Regions from separate parts of the Microbacterium sp. TW_SC_2 genome, predicted to be linked through region 3. Evidence: predicted binding sites of a transcription regulator. Region 3 holds the regulator's gene; each other region holds the start of a gene.
What was found. The regulator LexA, encoded in region 3, represses DNA repair genes until DNA is damaged. The targets are predictions, from matches to a motif close to TCGAACANNTGTTCGA.
Positions count from the first base shown of each region.

Region 1 (2,263 bases), 1.5 Mb from region 3:
CGCCCCGGTCATGTCGCGCACCAGTACCGCGGGCTCGTCGGTCTGCGAGATGCCCTCGCTGAACACGATCCCTTCCGTGTACTCGAGGCCGTACGCGAGCAGTCGGGTCACCATGTAGGCGTCGGTCTCGGACGGATGCCGCGCCACCCGCAGCGAGAAGTCCTCGTAGACTCCGCGGTCGGTGTCGGCGAGTTGAACGTCGAAGGTGTGCATTGTCGCGCCGAGAGCCATAACTCCCGAGCCTACGCGGCCGGGGAGTCCTCGCCGACCGGAAGGCGAGTCCTCAGAACAGCATCGGCTGCGCGGGCGATGCCGCCCCCGATCCCGTCGTCCGGAAGGTGACGGCCGCGCTCGGGCGGCCGGTGCTCTGCACGGTTCCCTGACGCCAGATCGATTCGACGTGTCCCTGGCCGGGGCGGATGCCCCGCTGCGGGTAGTCGTCTTCGTGCCGACCGTCGAGGCCGTGCGCCCGGATCAGGGGGCGAGCCCGCTTGGCGAGCCACTGCCGGTACGCCTTCGGGGCTTCGGCGGAGACACCGGGGTACAGCCCGCGGTACGACGAGACGAGATCGGGGCGTGCCTCGCCGAGCCACTGCATGAACCAGGGCTTCACGCCCGCACGCAGGTGCAGGGCCCCGTAGATCACCGTGCGGGCGCCCGCCGCCTTGATGCGCGTCAGGGCGTCGTCGATCGCTGCGACCGAGTCGGTCATGTGGGGCATGATCGGCATCAGGAACACGGTGACGCGGAAACCGGCATCCGCCAAAGCCCGCACGGTGTCGAGCCGGGCCTGCGTGGTCGGGGCGCCGGGCTCGATCGCCTTCTGCAGCGCGTCGTCGTACATCGCGATCGACATCTGCACGTCGATCGGTACGCGCTCGGCGGCCTTCACGAGCAGGGGGATGTCGCGGCGGATCAGCGTGCCCTTGGTGAGGATGGAGATCGGGGTGCCGGATGCCGCGAGCGTCTCGATGATCCCGGGCATGAGCGCGTAGCGCCCCTCGGCCCGCTGATACGGATCGGTGTTCGTGCCCAGCGCGACGGTCTCATGCTGCCAGCTGCCCTTGCGCAGTTCCCTCTCGAGCACCTCCACGACGTTGACCTTCACCACGATCTGCGAATCGAAGTCGGCGCCCCCGTCGAGGTCGAGGTACTCGTGCGTGCCGCGGGCGAAACAGTAGATGCAGGCATGACTGCATCCGCGGTAGGGGTTGATCGTCCAGGCGAACGGCATGCGCGACGCGCCCGGCACGTGATTCAGCGCCGACTTCGACAGCACCTCGTGGAACGTCATCCCCGCGAACTCGGGGGTCGTGACGGTGCGCAGCACGCCTCGGCGCTCCTCCAGGCCGGGGAGCGCGGCAGCATCCGTCTCTTCGAGTTTCTGTCCCTGCCAGCGCATGCTTCATTCGAACATATGAACGGATGCTATGCAAGCTGATTTCGTAGACATGGACGATTCCGGAGCGTGGACGCTCCCCGCTCCCGGACACCGATACATCGGTACCGGGCTGGCTTTCCCCGTCGCGCGGGAGACAATGGAGCAATGCCCTCCCTGCCGCACGCTCAGCATGCGGCCGCGCGTTCCCCCTTGCGCGGCCCGGCTCTGCCGCTCGGCATCGCGGTCACCGCGCTCGGCGTGCTGTTCTCGCTCGCCGGGGCGCCGCTCGCCCCGGCCGCGCCGGCGGCGATGCCGGAGCCGGTCGCGGTGCTGCAGGTTCCCGCCGTCCAGCGGGATGCGACCACGGCGGCCGATCCGTGTGCGAGCGCGGGCGTGCAGGACGCCCTCGCGAAGGGCGATGACGCGGCCGTGATCGCCGGATTCGGTGGCGGCGAGGGCTTCCGCGCGGCGGTCGTCGCGGGCAACGCCCCCTGCATCTCGCTCAGCGACCCCGCGCGCATCTGGGTCGTCGTGAACAAGGCGCGCCCCCTCGAGCCCTCCGATTTCACCCCGGCAGGACTCGGTGAGGTGCCGCTGCAGATGACGACGCTATCGGGGCTCGTGCGCGGCGACGTCGCGGTCGCGGTGGGGCGGATGGCCGATGCGGCGGAGGCCGCGGGGGCGGGCACTGTGGGGGCGAACAACGGCTACCGCTCGTACGGTCTGCAGGTCACGACCTACGACTCGCACGTGCGCGCGCAGGGACAGGAGGGCGCGGACGTCGGCTCGGCGCGCCCCGGTCACAGCGAGCACCAGACGGGTCTCGCGCTCGACGTCGTCGCCTGCGACACGCGGTGCGGAGGGCTCGACGGCTTCGGGGCC
Region 1 covers NZ_CM143952.1:390,472-392,734, forward strand. The annotation lists gene ACWA14_RS01925 (YaeQ family protein) at 1-231, opposite strand, end outside; gene ACWA14_RS01930 (Rv2578c family radical SAM protein) at 284-1,402, opposite strand; gene ACWA14_RS01935 (M15 family metallopeptidase) at 1,547-2,263, shown strand, end outside.
Region 1: ACWA14_RS01930 (Rv2578c family radical SAM protein) is a predicted target of LexA. The motif match lies at 1,410-1,425, and genes of this name have one in related genera.

Region 2 (2,263 bases), 830 kb from region 3:
AGTCGCTTCCGACGCTGTCGAGGGTTCCGACGCCGACCGGACCACGGAGGAGACCGGCTCCGCTGAGGCCGAGGCCGCAGCGGGGATCGAGATCTTCGCTGACCTGGGCGAGTCCGCCCCGGACCAGCAGTCCGACAGCTCCGACGATGCCGGCGATGCCGAGCACGCAGAAGACGCCGACCCGCGTTCGGCGGCCGTGAGCTCGATGCTCGCCGCGGCGGCACGCGCCTACTACGAGGACGAGCCGAAGGACTACCCGCTCGGCGAGCAGCCGGCCGAGGAGTCGTCGACCTCCGATGACTCGTCGACCGGAGTCATCGACACGGTTCCCCTGAACGATTCGACGGACGAGTCGCCGGCGCACGAGGGCGAGCACCACGAGCACCCGCACGAGGGCGAGCACCGCGAGCACCCGCACGAGGGCGAGCACCACGAGCACCACGACGGCGAGCACCAGCACGGCTGATCCTCGCGCGTGCATCGACGAAGCCCTCCGGACCTGTCGGTCACGGAGGGCTTCGTCGTGGGAGAGGACTGATCGGCTCAGGCCGGTCGTGGCCGGATGACCGGCCTGCGACTGCCCTTGGTCACCGGGATCGGCGAGGTCGCGACGATCTCCTCGACATCGGCGGGTTCATCCGACACATCGAGGCGCAGCGCCTGCGTGAGCGACAGGCCGTGACGGGTCGTGAGGATCAGGCGCCGATATTGCGCGTCTCCGTCGAGGTCGATCACGACACTCGGGCGCCGTCGGCGGATGAGGACGAAGTCGAGGCTGCCTGCGGCCTTCCAGCTGCCCGCGGCGAGCACGGTGGGGATGTGGGTTCCCGGGTTCGGGACGCCGCGCAGCCAGGTCCATGCGTCCTCGGTCAGCTGCACCTTGGTGATGGTGTCGCGCGCGATGCGCAGGTTCTCGCGGTGGAAGGTGACGGCTCGCTCGATCGGAGAGAGCACGACTTCCAGTTGCGTCTGATCGAGGAGCAACGTCACCATGAAGCCAGTCTGCCAGCGAGGCCCTCCCAGTTGTCTGCGACTTGCTCACAGGAACGCAACGATCCGTTGTCGGGTTCCTCCGCCCTCCCCGATGCGCCTCTGTTTTGTCCACAGGTCGTCGCGAGTTTCGAACATATGTTCTATACTGACGGCATGACCGCCACTCCCGATGACCGCATCGCCCAGCGTCGCGCGCTGCTCGATGCCTGGCTGCAAAGGCGTGAGCAGATCGCACGGCTCGAGGCGGAGTGCGCCGATCTGCTCATCGCACGACTCCGGGTGTGCGAGGCCGACGTGCAGGAGAGCCCCTCCCATCGCGACACGATCCACCGGTCGATGGTCGCCGAGTACTCCGCCGCCGGACACGTGGCGAAGGGCAGCATCGAGTACGCCTTCGCGGATGCCGCCTTCCTCGACTCCGATCACCCCACCGTGCGCGGCTCGTTCCGTCGAGGCGCGATCACGGCGGCGCACGTGCGCGAGATCGTCCGCGCCGGCGACATCGTCCGTCAAGCGGTCAGAGACGGACGGGCGGATGCCACGGCACTCGACCTGTATGACAACGCGGCCGTCGTCGTCGCCGAGCATGACACCCCCGCACGCACCCGCGCGCTGGTGCGTCAGATCTCCGCGGCGCTGGCCGGGGAGACGCTCGTCGACCGGCATCGGAGAGCGACGTCCGAGCGCACCGTCACGATGCGCTCCGTCGGCGACGGCCTCGCGCTGCTCACGGTGGTGCTCCCCGAACACCTCGCGGTCGCCGTCATGGACCGTCTCACCCGGCTGGCCCAGCAGGTCGTCGCGGCTCGTGGCGATCATGCGTCAGCGTTCGGCGCACCCTTCGACCCCGGGCCGCTCGATCTCGACCTGCTCGACTCCGGCGCCGATCCGGTGTTCCCCGAGCATCTCGACTGGTCGAGCCCATCCCTCGACGAATGGGTCGTCTTCGGCGAGGGCGGCACCTTCACGACCGACCCGTTGCGCGCGGGCGCCTCCGGCGACGGGAGCGCTCTTCCTCCCGAACCCGAGCCGGAGATCATCCCCGCAGACGAACGCACGATGGACCAGCTCCGCACCGACCTCCTCGCCGACCTGCTGCTCACCTCCGACCCGTTCGCGCTCGCCGGCACGGGTGCGGCGCCCGTGCATGCACGCGTGCAGGTCACGGTGGCAGCCACCACGCTCGCCGGGATCGACGATCGTCCCGCCGAGCTCGACGGACACGGGCCCCTTCATCCCGACGTGGCCCGCGATCTCGCAAGCCGCCACA
Region 2 covers NZ_CM143952.1:2,968,228-2,970,490, forward strand. The annotation lists gene ACWA14_RS14395 (ATP-binding cassette domain-containing protein) at 1-466, shown strand, start outside; gene ACWA14_RS14400 (hypothetical protein) at 544-993, opposite strand; gene ACWA14_RS14405 (HNH endonuclease signature motif containing protein) at 1,147-2,263, shown strand, end outside.
Region 2: ACWA14_RS14405 (HNH endonuclease signature motif containing protein) is a predicted target of LexA. The motif match lies at 1,121-1,136, and genes of this name have one in related genera.

Region 3 (2,263 bases):
GGTAGTCGGCGAAGCCTTCACGCAACGTCGTGAACTCGCGGTCCGGATAGCGGTTGACGTCGCGGATCGCGACGGCGATCTCGTCGAGGATGTCGCTCGCGACCTCATCCGGCACCGGGTGGGTGTTCTCGTTGACGTTGAGAGCGATGGGCAGGGGCGCCTGCGGTGCACCGTAGGGAGTCAGCCCCCGGAGATCGTCGCGAAGCGGCAGGTCATCGAGTGAAGCGGTCACCCTTCCCATGCTAGAACGCCTGACGCGAACCGGGGGCCGCGTGACGCTCCATGGAAGAAAGACGCCCGGCGCTCAGCTCTTATACTGGGCGGGGATCGCGAGCTCCTGGCCGATCTGGATCTCACCGGTCTGAAGCATGTTGAGCCGCGTGATCTCCCCGATCACCTCGCGCGGGTCGGACGCGGGGGCGATCGCGCTCGCGATCGACCACAGGGTGTCACCCGGCAGCACCGTGACCGTGCTGAAGCTCGCCGTGGCGGCGCCGAGATCGTCGCCGGAGGCGATCGCACTGCCGCCACCGATCGCGGCGAAGGCGATGCCGGCCGCCAGCGGGACCGCGGCGAGGGCGAGCAGCACGCGACGACCGCGCACCGTCAGCCGGAGCCGTGTCGCCGGGCGTGCCGGGATGACTGCTGCGGTACTGAAGGCGATGGTGCTCATGTCGTGCTCCTCTGCGTCGTCCCCCGTGTCCGAGGGATCAGCCACCCGCCGCTGGTGCCGGTGGAAGTTGGCGTAGCGTTCGCATTCATCACTCGGCCGGGAGTGCTGGATGCGAAGCTACGTTCCGAAGGTATCTTCGATTTCGAACATCTGTCAAGCGTTCTTCGAAACCTGATCCGCGAATCGGGCGACACGCTCGAACAGATCTTCCAGATCGCCCGGTTTCTCGGATACGGTTTCGATAGCAACACCCCACCACGGGCCACCGACATTCGAAGAGCGACGTCGGGGACGTGCACCGAAGGAGCACCATGAGCGAGAACTCCGCCCTCGAATCCGAGGCCCCTCGTACTCGTCGTCGCAAGAACCTGAGCCCCAAGCAGCTCGCGATCCTCGAGGTCATCCAGACCTCGATCGCGCAGCACGGGTACCCGCCGAGCATGCGGGAGATCGGCGACGCCGTGGGGCTCAAGTCGCTCTCGAGCGTCACGCATCAGCTCGGCCAGCTCGAGCTGAGCGGCTATCTGCGCCGCGACCCCGGGAAGACCCGGGCGATGGAGGTGCTCATCGACCTGCCGGGTACCAGCGGAGAGAACCCCGCCGACGTCGCGACCCCCGTCGGCGACGCCGCGATGGTGCCCCTGGTCGGGCGGATCGCGGCCGGGGTGCCCATCACGGCGGATCAGCAGGTCGAGGAGATCTTCCCGCTGCCGCGACAGCTCGTCGGCAAGGGCGACCTGTTCATGCTCAAGGTCTCGGGTGAGTCGATGATCGACGCGGCGATCTGCGACGGCGACTGGGTGGTCGTGCGGTCCCAGAACAGCGCGGAGAACGGCGAGATCGTCGCGGCGATGCTCGACGACGAGGCGACGGTGAAGACGTTCCGACGTCGCGACGGCCACACCTGGCTGCTCCCCCGCAACTCCGCCTTCGAGCCGATCCTCGGCGATGAGGCCACGGTGCTCGGCAAGGTCGTCGCGGTGCTGCGCTCGGTCTGACTCCACCCGGAATGACGAACCGCCCTCCCCGATGTCCGGGGAGGGCGGTTCGTCGTCGCGGGGGACGGATCAGGCCGAGACGCTGATGTCCTCGCGCACGCGGCGCGTCGCCTCCACGATGTTGCGCAGCGACGCGGTGGTCTCGTCGTACCCGCGGGTCTTCAGCCCGCAGTCCGGGTTGACCCAGATCTGACGCGTGGGGATCTCGTCGACCGCACGGCGCAGCAGCGCCTCGATCTCGTCGACGCCCGGCACGCGCGGCGAGTGGATGTCGTAGACGCCCGGGCCGATGCCGTGGTCGAAGCCGACCTCGGCGATGTCGGCCACGACCTCCATGCGGCTGCGCGCGGCCTCGATCGAGGTCACGTCGGCATCCAGAGCACGGATCGCGTCGATCACGACCCCGAACTCGGAGTAACAGAGATGCGTGTGCACCTGCGTTCCCGCCGCGGCACCTCCCGTGGAGAGACGGAACGAGCCGACCGACCAGTCGAGGTAGGCCTCCTGATCCGCCTTCTTCAGCGGGAGCAGCTCGCGCAGCGCGGGCTCATCGACCTGGATGATCGCGATGCCCGCGGCCTCGAGGTCGCTG
Region 3 covers NZ_CM143952.1:2,138,404-2,140,666, forward strand. The annotation lists gene ACWA14_RS10140 (histidinol-phosphate transaminase) at 1-241, opposite strand, end outside; gene ACWA14_RS10145 (LysM peptidoglycan-binding domain-containing protein) at 305-673, opposite strand; gene lexA (transcriptional repressor LexA) at 985-1,671, shown strand; gene metE (5-methyltetrahydropteroyltriglutamate--homocysteine S-methyltransferase) at 1,741-2,263, opposite strand, start outside.